Regions from separate parts of the Mesorhizobium sp. M0152 genome, predicted to be linked through region 1. Evidence: riboswitches for the same ligand, from Rfam matches in the RefSeq annotation. Region 1 holds a riboswitch; each other region holds the start of a gene.

What was found. Region 1 has a riboswitch for cobalamin ahead of NKJ26_RS30445 (ABC transporter substrate-binding protein). Riboswitches for the same ligand answer to the same signal wherever they lie in the genome.
Region 2: linked by a shared signal. The riboswitch ahead of bluB (5,6-dimethylbenzimidazole synthase) and the one ahead of NKJ26_RS30445 (ABC transporter substrate-binding protein) in region 1 are both predicted to bind cobalamin.
Region 3: linked by a shared signal. The riboswitch ahead of metE (5-methyltetrahydropteroyltriglutamate--homocysteine S-methyltransferase) and the one ahead of NKJ26_RS30445 (ABC transporter substrate-binding protein) in region 1 are both predicted to bind cobalamin.
Region 4: linked by a shared signal. The riboswitch ahead of NKJ26_RS24100 (DUF1636 family protein) and the one ahead of NKJ26_RS30445 (ABC transporter substrate-binding protein) in region 1 are both predicted to bind cobalamin.

The regions. Positions count from the first base shown of each region.
Region 1 covers NZ_JAMYTH010000055.1:4,696-7,911, reverse strand. Annotated here, with positions in the region: partial or broken gene cobF (precorrin-6A synthase (deacetylating)) at 1-175, shown strand, start outside; gene NKJ26_RS30455 (hypothetical protein) at 218-553, shown strand; partial or broken gene NKJ26_RS30450 (ABC transporter substrate-binding protein) at 517-972, shown strand; cobalamin riboswitch at 1,075-1,272, shown strand; gene NKJ26_RS30445 (ABC transporter substrate-binding protein) at 1,426-2,442, shown strand; gene NKJ26_RS30440 (FecCD family ABC transporter permease) at 2,439-3,216, shown strand, end outside.
Region 2 covers NZ_JAMYTH010000002.1:34,749-37,964, forward strand. Annotated here, with positions in the region: gene NKJ26_RS02340 (hypothetical protein) at 1-570, shown strand, start outside; partial or broken gene bluB (5,6-dimethylbenzimidazole synthase) at 654-1,322, opposite strand; cobalamin riboswitch at 1,370-1,548, opposite strand; gene NKJ26_RS02350 (histone deacetylase family protein) at 1,936-2,862, shown strand; gene NKJ26_RS02355 (exodeoxyribonuclease VII small subunit) at 2,866-3,117, shown strand.
Region 3 covers NZ_JAMYTH010000044.1:19,278-22,493, forward strand. Annotated here, with positions in the region: gene metE (5-methyltetrahydropteroyltriglutamate--homocysteine S-methyltransferase) at 1-1,411, opposite strand, end outside; cobalamin riboswitch at 1,507-1,707, opposite strand; gene NKJ26_RS28645 (trehalose-6-phosphate synthase) at 2,364-2,693, opposite strand; partial or broken gene NKJ26_RS28650 (IS6 family transposase) at 2,614-3,054, opposite strand.
Region 4 covers NZ_JAMYTH010000028.1:47,080-50,295, reverse strand. Annotated here, with positions in the region: gene cobW (cobalamin biosynthesis protein CobW) at 1-1,012, opposite strand, end outside; gene NKJ26_RS24100 (DUF1636 family protein) at 1,009-1,443, opposite strand; cobalamin riboswitch at 1,482-1,686, opposite strand; gene NKJ26_RS24095 (winged helix-turn-helix domain-containing protein) at 1,715-2,914, opposite strand.

The DNA of each region.
Region 1 (3,216 bases):
CATTTACTGGGGAGCTTACGTCGGCATGCCCGACGAAGTACTGGTCGCGGGAAAGCTCAAGGAGGTGATCGACGATATCGAGCGTATCCGCGAAGAGGCGCGGGCCGGCAAAGGCTGGATCATGGACACCGTTTTGATGAGCCGCGGTACGTCATCGTCCGGTTCTTCGCATTGACGACGTTGAAGCGCCCGGCGCTCCGCATTATGATCTGCGATCATGAGAACCACCACCACGATACATGACAGCTCGACCAGCGCACGCCAGAGCGTTTGGGTGGTTCTTGTCGTTGCTCTGAGCATTGTCTTCAGCCTCGCGCTCGCCTGCGCCACGCCGTTTGCGGCAATCGCGACGGTTGCCGGCGCCAACATGTCCCGCCGGGGAGCGCTGCTGCTGACCAGCATCGCGTGGTTGGCAAATCAGGCGGTCGGCTACGTGTTTCTCGGCTATCCGACGACATGGGACAGCTTCGCCTGGGGTGCAGCTATCGGCATCGCGGCTGCCCTCGCCACAGGTGCGGTGCTGTTGTTGCGCGGCCGGATCGCTTGGCGGTAGGCTACGACCAACGCCTTGAGCACATCAGATCCGCCACCAGGGGCAGGAAGCGGCCGCGGGTCTATTTCGAGGAATGGGACGAGCCGCTCATCAGCGGCATCGGCTGGGTCTCGGAACTGATCGAAGTCGCTGGCGGCGATGATATCTTCCCGCAAAAAACGAAAGCCAAGGCGGCCAAGGACCGGGTCGTCACGCCAGAAGAGGTTATTGCTGCTCAGCCCGACATTGTCCTGGCTTCCTGGGGCGGCAAGCGGGTTGTGGCGGAGAGGATCAGAGCGCGGCCGGGCTGGGACCGGATTCCTGCCGTGCGCGACAATCGCATCGTCGAGATCAAGTCTCCGCTCATACTGCAGCCAGGGCCTGCGGCACTGACGGATGGGCTCGACGCCATCATCGCAGCCCTATCCGGCATTCGATGAGCTGGCCGATCCTTTCTGCTTCAATGCGGCGACACGCATCGCAAAGGGCAACATAGCTCAAATCTAGATATGGCCATGGCCGCTTGATCAAGGCAGCGCGATTGGCTACGAGGGAGTGTCGGTTTCCGCAAGGAAATAACAGGGAATTCGGCGCGGTCTTCTTCGGCCGCGAAACGAAACTGCCCCCGCAACTGTAGGCGGCGAGTCCATCTCGATCATGCCACTGGGATTAGCCCCCGGGAAGGCCGAGACGGACGATGACCCGTCAGTCAGGAGACCTACCTACGTCTGTAACTGAACGCGCCGGGCGGGGTTGTCCGGGGAGGTTGTCGATGTCGTTAGCCACACCTGAGGTGCAGCCGCATCATGTCCTTACGGGCATGAGCTCGATCATTGTCGTCCTGGCCCCAGTCCTCCGATCCCCGCCATCAACCGATCGGAGATCTTCGCGCCATGACTGTTTCACGCCTGGCACTCGCTGCCTCTAGCTTTGTATTCTTCACGGCCGCCGCCGGGGCCGAACCGACCAAATATCCGCTGACCCTCGAGAACTGCGGCGAAACGCTGACCTTCCAGAAGGCGCCCGCCTCGACTGTCACGGTCGGACAGGCGGCGACCGAGGTGCTCTATTCGCTCGGCCTCGGCGACAAGGTTACCGGCACCACGGTCTGGTTCAACGAGGTGCTGCCGGAGTTCAAAGAGGTCAACGACAAGGTCGAACGCCTGGCCGACAACGATCCGAGCTTCGAAAGCGTCGTTGCCAAGAAGCCGGAACTGGTAACCGTGCAATTCATTTGGCACGTCGGACCGGACGGCATCGTCGCCACGCGCACGCAGTTCCACGATGTCGGTATCCCGACCTATGTGCTGCCGGCCGACTGCGTGGCGAAGGACAACACGGTCGGCGTCGACGGGACGCGCAGCGAGCTCTTCTCGACTGCGTCCATCCATCAGGGCGCGCGAGAACTGGCGCAGATTTTCGACATCCAGGACAAGGGCGAGCAACTCGTCGCCAGCCTGACCGAACGCGAAGACAAGGCGATTGCGGAAGCGAAGGCGCTCAACCTCAAGGACGTCTCGGCCGTGTTCTGGTTCTCCAGCGCCGAGATGGACATCGATCCCTATGTGGCGGGACGCAAGGGCGCTCCCGCCTACATGATGGACAAGCTCGGCATCAAGAACATCATCGAGTCCGACGAGGAGTGGCCGGTGGTCGGCTGGGAGACCATCGCCAAGGCCAACCCGACGTTGATCGTGATCGCCAAGATGGATCGCCGGCGCTTCCCCGCTGACGACTATGAGAAGAAGCTGGAGTTCCTCAAGACCGATCCGGTCGCCAGCCAGATGGAGGCGGTGAAGAACAACCGCATCGTCGTCATGGACGCGCACGCCATGGACGCGACCATCCGCACCATCGCCGGCATCGAGGTGCTGTCAAAGTCGCTCAAGGATTCCGGACTGGCCCAGTGAGCCTGACCGCCTCGCAAGCGATCTACGTCTCCCGGCTCGGCCGGGGGACGCTCTGCTTCGCGGCGCTCCTCGCGGCGGTGCTTGCCGGCACCTGCATCGGCGAGACGCCGATCCCTGTCTCGACCGTCGTACAGATTTTGGTCAACAAGATCCTTGGTTCGGCATACGTACTCGACCCGATCGACATGGGGATCATTTGGAACTATCGCCTGCCGCGCGCGATCATCGCGGCCTGTTGCGGATCGGGTCTGGCAATCTCGGGCATGGTGTTGCAGTCGCTGCTGCGGAATGCACTTGCTGACCCGTACCTGCTGGGGATTTCCGCAGGAGCCTCGACCGGCGCGGTTGCGGTGACGGTCGCCGGCCTGGGCGCCGGCGCGATTTCGATGTCGCTCGGCGCCTTTGTCGGCGCTGTTGCGGCCTTCACCCTGGTGGCGATGCTGGCGCGGGCGGCCGGCGGCAGCGTGACGCGTCACGGTACCGGTCAGATCGTCCTTGCGGGCATCGCCGGATCGCAGCTCTTCAATGCGCTGACATCCTTCATCATAACCAAATCCGCCAATGCCGAACAGGCGCGCGGCATCATGTTCTGGCTGCTCGGCAACCTGAGCGGCGCCCGGTGGCCGGATGTCTGGCTGGCGGTGCCGATTGCGCTGGTCGGATTGGCCGCCTGCATCTGGTTTGCGCGCGCCCTCGACGCTTTCGCATTCGGAGCGGAATCGGCGTCGTCTCTCGGCGTGCCGGTCCGCACCGTGCAGGTGATCCTCATTGGCA
Region 2 (3,216 bases), on a different contig from region 1:
GCCATCCGCGCCATCACCGGCTTGCTCGGCGGCGTTGCCGCCTTCCTTCCTATTCCGGGCCTGAGCGGCTTGGTCTCTTTCCTCAACACGGTGGTCCGCCTGTCGCTGACCTATGTCGACGAGATCATCCTCGGCTACAACATCCGCCTCAATTCGTCCTCGCCGTTCGAGACGGCCAGGCAAGGTGTCGTGCTCTACGCCCAGAACGGCAAGACCATGGTCAAGAACGCCGTCTGGCTGGCAGTCATCATGTGGGGCGTCTCCTTCGTGATTTTCCTGCTGATGCTGGCGCCGGCCGGCGCCATTCTTTTCCTGATGCCCGGCCAACTCGCCGGCTGGGCTTTCGTGCTCGCCATCGTTTTCGCCTGGGCTTTCAAGGCGGCCTTCATCGAACCCTTTGCCATCGCCTGCCTGATGCAGGTCTATTTCAAGACCATCGAGGGCCAGGTGCCCGACCCCGCCTGGGACGACCGGCTGGCCGAGGCGTCGTCGAAGTTCAGGGAGCTCAAGGACAAGGCGCTGGCCTCCTTCGGCGGCTCGCGCTGGGGCACGGCCGGCGCGACATCCTGATCCGCGGGGCTGGCGGTCGCAGGTGCGGGGCTAACCGGGTTGAGGCGCGCCACGGTGGATTTGAGCGGCGCCTCGCCTGGGCCGCCAAAAATCTCGCTCATGATCAATTCGGGCAGCGGCCGCCGCCGCCCCCAGCCATGCGTTTCGAGATCCGGCCTTGGCGCGAACTCCGAGACGCGGCCGACGCAGAGGTAAGCGACCGGCGTCACATGCTCGGGAATCGACAGCAGGCTTTTCAGCGCCTGCGCCTCGATGATGCTGACCCAGCCGACGCCGACGCCTTCGGCGCGCGCCGCCAGCCAGAAATTCTGCACCGCGCAGACCGTGCTGTAGAGATCCATCTCCGGATTGTGCCAGCGCCCAAGCGGCGAGTTCTTCGAGCGCTCGCGGTCGCAGGTGATGCAGATGTTGAGCGCGCTTTCGCAGATGCCTTCCAGCTTGAGCTTGCGATAGAGCGCCTGCCGCTCTGCCGCGATGGCGGGCAATTCCTGTTCGCGCGCCGCCAGGAACAGGTCGCGCACCTCCGCCCGTCGTGCGGCATCGCGAATGACGATGAAATTCCATGGCTGCATGAAGCCGACCGACGGCGCGTGGTGCGCGGCAAGCAGCAGCCGCGCCAGCAATTCGTCGTCGAGCGCTGTGGGCAGGAAATGGCTGCGCACGTCGCGCCGCGTGAACATGGCGCGATAGACCGCGTCGCGCGCCATCTGGTCAAATCCATCGCCCATAGGAGCGGTCATGGTGTCCGGCATCGCTTGTCCCCTTGCGATTGCTATGATGCCAGCCGCCTGACCATGCGGATGACGATGCCTGCCAGGCCGGTCTTCTGGCTCGGGATCAACCCGCGTCCGGTGCCTTCCCGTCATCGACAGTGGCATTTGCCGGCGCGGTCCCCCTTACAGCGTTGGGCACGCCACGGAGTTCAACCGTGTTCCCGATTCTCCCGCTTGCGCGGGCACCAGGCAGTGGCCGCGACCTTACGACGAAGCGCCGGCGCCGCCAATCCCCTCGGCGACATGAACAGGGCTCCGAACCCAGCTTGGCAAAAGGCCTGACGGCGGCCAATGCCGTCGTGCCGACAGCTTTTTGTGCGCCGGCAGCTGTTCACGGTAGGAATTTTTTCCTTGATACCGTGACCGCCGCTATGCTAGATATTCGTCCATGGTGCTGATTTGCGCGAATGACCCACCGCACAGGCGGGTTTTTCGTCTGATGGTTCTCAAACCAGCGCGCCGGCGAACGCTCCGAAGGAACCCGCTAACCCCGATTCGTGCCCTGGCGACAAGAATGGACGCAGGTGCGATTTCCCCAGCCATCAAGCCGCAACGCATGGCCATTGCGCCGTCAGGGCACTAGATAGAAAACATGGCCACCCGTCTCTACACCCATCCGATCTTTCTCGAGCACATCACGCCACCCGGCCACCCCGAGCGGCCTGATCGTTTGCGCGCCATCGAACGGGTGCTCGATGACGAAGCCTTCGCCGCGCTCGACCGCGTCAAGGCGCCTCAAGGCGATGAGGCCACCATCCTCTACGCGCATCCCGCCGACTTCGTCGCGCGCGTGCGCGCCGCCATTCCCGACGAAGGCATAGCTCGCATCGATGCCGACACCACCGCCAGCCCGAAGAGCTGGCAAGCGGCGATCACCGCGATCGGCGCCGCCAACGCTGCCGTCGACGACGTCTTTTCAGATCGCGCCGATAATGTTTTCGTCGCCGCCCGCCCGCCCGGCCACCATGCCGAGAAAACCACCGCGATGGGGTTCTGCCTGTTCAATACCGCTGCGATCGCGGCGCGCTATGCGCAGAAGAAGCATGGCATCGAGCGCGTCGCCATCGTCGACTGGGACGTGCACCACGGCAACGGCACGCAGGACATTTTCTGGGATGATCCGTCGGTGCTCTATTGTTCGACGCACCAGATGCCGCTCTATCCCGGCACCGGCGCGAAGACCGAGACCGGCGCCGGCAACATCGTCAACGCCCCGTTGGCGCCGCAGACCGGCAGCGAGGTCTTTCGCGATGCCTTTCTGTCGCGCGTCCTGCCGGCGCTAGACAATTTCGCGCCCGACCTGATCATCATTTCGGCCGGTTTCGACGCGCACCATCGCGATCCGCTGGCCGAGATCAATCTGACCGAGGACGATTTCGACTGGGCGACCGGCCAACTGATGCAGCGCGCCGCGCGCCACAGCGGCAACCGCCTCGTCAGCCTGCTCGAGGGCGGCTACGATCTGCAGGGATTGGCATTTTCGGTCGCCGCCCATGTCGGGCGACTGATGAAAGGATGAATGATGGCTGATGCGACCAACGAAGACGTCAAGGCGATGAGCTTCGAACAGGCACTCGAGGCGCTGGAGAAGATCGTCGATGACCTCGAGCGCGGCGACGTGCCGCTCGACCAGTCGATCCGGATCTATGAGCGCGGCGAAGCGCTGAAGGTGCATTGCGACCGGCTGCTGAAGTCCGCCGAGGACAAGGTCGAGAAGATAAGGCTGTCGCGCGACGGCAAGCCTGTCGGCACCGAACCGCTGGATGCGGATTGAGGCGTCCCCCAACGACGGTCTCGTCTCACCGACTTTTGGACACCATGATGATTAGGGATAAAGCTCGTCTCGATTGAAACGGCTCCACGGCAAGAGGAG
Region 3 (3,216 bases), on a different contig from region 1:
GCGCCTTGCGTACCTGCGGCGTCTGCGGGAAGGACCCGATGGTCGTCGTCGGGAACGGCGGCAGCCCGAGTGAGCCGGCTTGGACTCTGGAGCGCTCGGCAAAAGCGCTCTCTCGTCGCTTCATGCTATCGTCAATGCTGGCGATCCGCCCCTGAACAAGCGGGTCATGGATCCTCGTGGATGTCACGCGCGTGGCGGCAGCCTCGGCAGACGCTTTCAACGCGCCAGCCACCGCATCTCTGCCTTGGGACAGGGCCCGGGCCAGCAACACCAATTCGTCGGTCTTCTGGGCCGCGAAGGCGAGCCACGAGCTGATGTCGGCGTCGAGTTCCGTCTCCATGCGCAGGTCGATCGGCACATGCAGCATCGAGCAAGAAGGCGCGATCTCGACGCGGTCCAAGGGCCAGCCGGCGACGATCGATTTGATGCGGTCGAGAATGGCGGGCAGGTTCGCACGCCAGACGTTGCGGCCATCGATCAAGCCAAGCGAGAGCACCAGATCCTTCGGAGCGAGCCGACCCACCGTTTCCAGCTGCTCGGGAGCGCGCACGAGATCAATATGCAGCCCAGCCAGGGGCAGAGAAACCGCGGTTTCGAGATTGTTTCCCAGCGGCCCGAAATACGTAGCCAGCATGATCTTCAGCTCGGGCGCGGCTTTCGACAGCTGTCCATAGGCGAATTCGAACGCAGCTCGTTCGTTCGGGTTCAGATCGAGGACAAGCGCTGGCTCATCGATCTGCACCCAGTCGGCTCCCGACAGCTTCAGCCTCTGCAGAAGTTGCTCGTAGACGGGCAGCAGCCGCGATAGGAGCGCGATGGGACCGAACCCTTCGGCAGGCGATTTCGCCAGCTTGAGGAAGGTGATGGGTCCAAGGATGACTGGGCGTGTGTGAATGCCGAGAGCTTTAGCCTCGAGGAAGTAATCGACCGGTTTCGTTGACGAGAGGGCGAACGTCTGATCATCGTCGAGTTCCGGCACAATGTAGTGATAGTTGGTGTCAAACCACTTGGTCATTTCCATCGCGGTTACATCAGGCCCATGAGCCGCCTGCTGGTGACCAGCGTGTCCACAACCCTCCGTCTGACCCTGGTTGCCGCGCGCCATTGCGAAGTAGATGTCAAGTGGGACCTCGCCGCTATTCCAGCCGTAACGGGATGGAACGGCGCCGACCATGGCTGCGGTGTCGAGCACATGGTCGTATAGCGAGAAGTCGTTCGACGGGATTTTCGACACGCCGCGATCGTGCTGCTCCTCCCAGCTAGCGGCACGGAGCGCCTTCGCCGTCCTGAGAAGGGCGGCGGCGGAAGATTTTCCGGACCAGTACCTTTCAAGCGCGAATTTCAGTTCTCGCCGACGACCGATGCGCGGCACGCCGAGCGTTGCTACAGGAATTTGCTGAGAGACAGTCATGTCATACCCCGATGGTTGGGGCGTCGGTGACAAGGAAGGCGCTAGCAGGCCGGCACCAACGCCGGGTTGCAGCGGCCACCGAGACACCCCGCCCGTGGACGTAATTCGCCGTGGCAGGTCTCCTGGCTCGCGGGGTCATAGCCTCTACCCGTCTTCCCGAGGGTATTCGCCTCAGTGACATGAGTGGGGTTGGCTCGCCGCTAACAGTTGCGGGGGCAGCGCCGGCATCGCACCGGCTTCCCTCTTAGCTCCGCTCCGGCAGCGCCGTGCGGAGAACCACAACCCGCAGACAATCACAGCGGTCCGCACTTTGTCAATATCGCATAACGAAATGTTTATGTCGTTATGTATTCGCTCTTTTACACCTTGTCTTCATTCTGAAATATTCAGTCCGCCCATTGCCGTCGCTGGCACCCCCGCCACCATTGTTCATAATGGTTTCCTGTCAGGCTGCGACATTCCTCACCGTTCATCCATGAAGGATTTCGGACAAGATGGATGGGAGTGACAACGTGGTCGAATGCAGAAGATGGCATTGGTGGCGATGTTTAACGATGCAATCGTGGGCCGAAAGTGATGCGTGCATGGCAGAAGCGGTTGTCTCGAAGTGAACGCCAAACCATGGTGCGGGGGGAAATGGCACGCCAGGTCGTGACCACGACCCCTGGTGACTAGGCAATCGGTGGTAACTGCGCTCGGCGGCAAGAGACCACACTGGCCGGGGCCCGGTCCAAAGAGCAAGGCACGACTGTGTCCCGATAAGCTTTTTAAGCGTCATTCAGGCGGTAAGTATAAGTATCTCATCTCAAAGCGCTAGGCAGTCGAGGGACGCGGAATTGCGGCAAAGCTCGCGTGCTTCATATTCTGCATCATATGGTCGGCAGGACCCAGTTTTTATCCAGTGCACGCATCAGCGCGGTGTGCAATTCGGGCTCGGTCCGAAGGAAGGCATTTAGGCCTCGCTCATCCAGCCCAAGCCGAGATAGTGGAAGTGGTCCGCAGGCACGGTAATCCGGCTCTTGTCCAGTTGCCGAACGAAGTCCGCTGACCAATGGTGGATTGTATACGCCTCAAGTTTATCCATCATCCCCCGCCAGCGTTGGATGCGTTCTTCGCGCGGCATGCTGGCCGCTCTTGAGATCGCTGCAGCTATCTCATCGGGGAGCCTCGGATCTACCAGCAGGGCGTCCTCACCGAAGTCTTCGGCCGCGCCGGCCAACTTCGATAACACCAGAACGCCAGGTCTGGCCGCCGTCGATGACGATGCGCTCCGGCCGGCCATGGCGCGTCAGCACCTTGCGGAGGAAGCGTTGGGCCGCCACCAGGTCACGGTTCTCGCTAAAGAAGAACTCGACCGTGTCGCCGAGGATGTCGATAGCGCGGTAGAGATACATCCATGGCCGCGGACCTTGATGTACGTCTCGTCCATATGCCACTTGCTGCCGACCACACGCTTGCGCCGGTTGAAGCGCTCCAGCAGCTGCGGCGAGAAGTGGGCGACCCAGCGATGCACAGTGGAGTGGTCGACCTTCAACGCGTTCGGCCATCATCTCTTCCAGATCGCGCAGGCTCAGAGTGTAGGCCAGGTACCAGCGCACGCACAGCAGGATCACCGACTGGTCGAAATGGCGGCCCTTGGACATCACGTGCTCCTCCACAGCTGAGGCGTTTTTCTTGCCATGCTCCGCTTACGGAAAGGTTTGCGACAGAGCCGGATCACGGATCGATCAAAATGGCGGCCTTTGAACATGACAAACTCCCGGAAAAAAGAGCAAGCGTCATGCAGCAAATGACCTTTCCGAAAA
Region 4 (3,216 bases), on a different contig from region 1:
CCTTCAGGCCGATGACGACGAGGCGCGAGCGGCGATCATCCTGCGCCGTCCAGGCGCGGTCATAGTAATGGTTGACGCGCGGCCCGACGGCCTGCAGCAGCAACCGCATCGGCTTGCCGCCGACCTCGACGAAACCTTTTACGCGCAGCACGTTTTCTTCCTCGGCGGCGGTGGCGACGCGTTTTGCCAGCTCGTCCGGATCGGCGATCGAGGCAATGTCGACAATGAACGTGTCGAAGTCGTCGTGCTCATGGTCGAATGCGCCGTCATGATGGGACTTACGGTTCTCGATGTCGTCCTCGACGGCGAGACCGAGCCCGAGCAGTACGGAGGGATCGACCTTGCCCTGCGAAACCGGCACGATCTTCACGGCGCGGGCGGAGTGCTCGTTGATGATGGCATTGGCGCGGGCAGAACCGGCCTTATCCATCAGGTCGCTCTTCGACAGGATGATGAGGTCGGCGCAGACGATCTGGTCCTCGAACACTTCCTCGACCGGGTCGTCATGATCGAGCGTCTCATCCTTGGCGCGCTGCGCCTGAAGGGCGTCCATGTCGTTGGCGACGCGGCCTTCGGCCAGTGCCGGTCCGTCGACCACGGCAATGACGCCGTCGACAGTCACGCGGCTCTTCACCGTTGGCCATTGAAAAGCCTGGACCAGTGGCTTGGGCAGAGCGAGGCCGGAGGTTTCGATCAGGATATGGTCGACCTTCGGCGTCAGTGACAGGATCCGGTCGAGCGCCGGGACGAAATCGTCGGCGACGGTGCAGCAGATGCAGCCATTGGCCAGTTCGACGATGTTTTCCTCCGGGCAAGTGTCGATGCCGCAGCCCTTCAGGATCTCGCCGTCGATGCCGATGTCGCCGAATTCGTTGACGATGATGGCCAGCCGCTTGCCGCCGGCGTTTTCCAGGAGATGGCGGATCAGCGTCGTCTTGCCGGCGCCGAGAAAGCCGGTGACGACGGTGCAGGGAACGCGGGAGAAATTGGCGGCGGAAACTGGGACGGTCATGTCTGGTCCTTCAGCATGTCGAGGGGAGGAATGCGGGCGACGAGGCCGCGCTTGAGGCTATCGGGTCGGCCGCGCCATGGGATGAGGCCGTCCGTGGATGTGGCGAAGAGTTTTGCGCCGGTGACGAGATCGGCGCCGCTGGTCGCGGTCAGGTCGCCGAAGACGTAGCTCCAGCAGCCGTCGCGCAGGATGGCGGCGCTGAGCCGGCGCTTGCAATTGCCGAGGCATTCGACCGTGCGGATGCGGATAGTGTCACTGGCTGCAGCCTGGCGCGTATCTTCGGCCAAACGTTCGCCGGCACGGGGATGGGCGTCGGAACCGGTTTCGTCGCGGCAGGAGGCGCAGACGATCACGGTCACGCCCGTCAAGGCATCGCCATGACCCGACCTGATATCCGTTGTCTCAGCCGGAAAACCGCTGTCGCGTCCCAAATCTGGCTCCTTGCCCGGAAAACCCGCCAGGCGATCGGATTCTTGTACCTCAGACGGCAGGTCTCCTGGCTCGCGGGTCATCGCCTTGGGTAGCCGCCTTCCCGGGAACATCCCAGTGGCTTTCGGCCTTGGCTCTTCGCTTACAGTTGCGGGGACAGCCGCGGATTTGGGATTTTGTCCCGCACCGCATTCCCTCTTGGCTCCTCCCTTTGAAGAGAAGAGACCGTCTGACCGGATTTAGGCTTGTCGGGACAGCCGTGTCAACGCACGTCTACGACGCGGCAATGTCGGCGAGGGGCTGTCCGAGGTCGCCGGCCGGCGTCACTTCGATGCGTTCGAGCCCGAGCCAGCCTTGCATCTGCTTCAGCTCCTCGAACAGTTCGGCGGCAGTCCCGGCCGGCGCGCCGGGCTCGGCATAGGCGGCGTGGACGCGCAACACGCTGGCCGGCCGGTCTGCCTTGAGGTCGACACGCGCCACGATCCTGTCGCCGAGCAGGAACGGCAGGACGTAGTAGCCATACTGGCGCTTTTCGGCCGGCGTGTAGATCTCGATGCGGTAGTGGAAATCGAACAGCCGCTCCGAGCGCGACCGTTCGAAGACGACCGGATCGAACGGCGCCAGCAAGGCGCGGGCTTCGATCTTGCGCGGCAGGCGAGCGTCCTTATGGAGATAGGCCGGCTTGTCCCAACCTTCGACGCGCACCGGCAGCAATTCGCCTGTTTCAACCAGTTCCTCCAGCCGGCCTTTCATGTCGGCGGGAGACAGCCGGAAATAATCGCGCAGGTCGCCGGACGTTGCCACGCCGTGGGCGCGGGCGGAGATGCGCAGCAATTCGCGGTGCGCGTCCTCGGCGGCAGGCACCGGCAGGTCGAGGATCGCCTGCGGCAGCACGCGCTCGGGGAGATCGTAGAAGCGCTCGAAACCGCGGCGGTGCGCCGTGGTGATGCGCCCGGCCCAGAACAGCCATTCGAACGCATGCTTGGCATGACTCCAGCCCCACCAGCCGCCCGAGCCCTTCTGGCCTTCCAGCGCCGAGGCGGCGATCGGCCCGCGCTCGGCGACCTCGCGGTAGATCTCTTCGATATAGGCGGCGTGCTCGCGGCCCCATTTGGCGAGGCCCAGGTACATTTCATCGCCGCGTTCGGCGCGCTCCATGCGCCAGCGCATCAGCGGGTATGTCTGGACCGGCAGGAAGGAGGCCTCGTGCGCCCAATATTCGAACACCGTGCGCTTGCGCGTCACCGCGGCGTTGTCGAGCAAAGCAAAGGGGTAGGCGCCAAGGCGCGAATAGAGCGGCATATAATGAGCGCGCACCACCGCGCTGACGGAATCGATCTGCAGCAGGCCGGTGCGGGAAAGCACGCGGGCGAAGTGGCGGCGGTCGGGCGTTCCGGCAGGGCGGGGATCGGTGAACCCTTGAGCGGCGAGCGCGATGCGCCGGGCCGTGGCAAGCGAGATTTTTTCCTTCATCCTCAGGCGACTCTGATGGGGTTGGAGCGGGGCAGGGCTGTGATTCCGCGGGATGCTAGCAGGGTTTTGGCGGCATATATGTCAGGAGAGAAAAGTGGAGTAAAAAGCGAAGGAAATCAAACAGGAGCGGATCGGACCAGTTTTCCTCGATATGCCATCCAGCACCGTGTTTTGAACAAGGTTTGACTTGCTTCGCTGGAAGTGCTGCGCTAACCCTCGCCGCGTTGCAGCATAGGCCCTTAAAACGGTTCAGCGGTTAAACTGTCACGCTTCCGCATTAAGGTCCGGTGCTGTAATCAAAA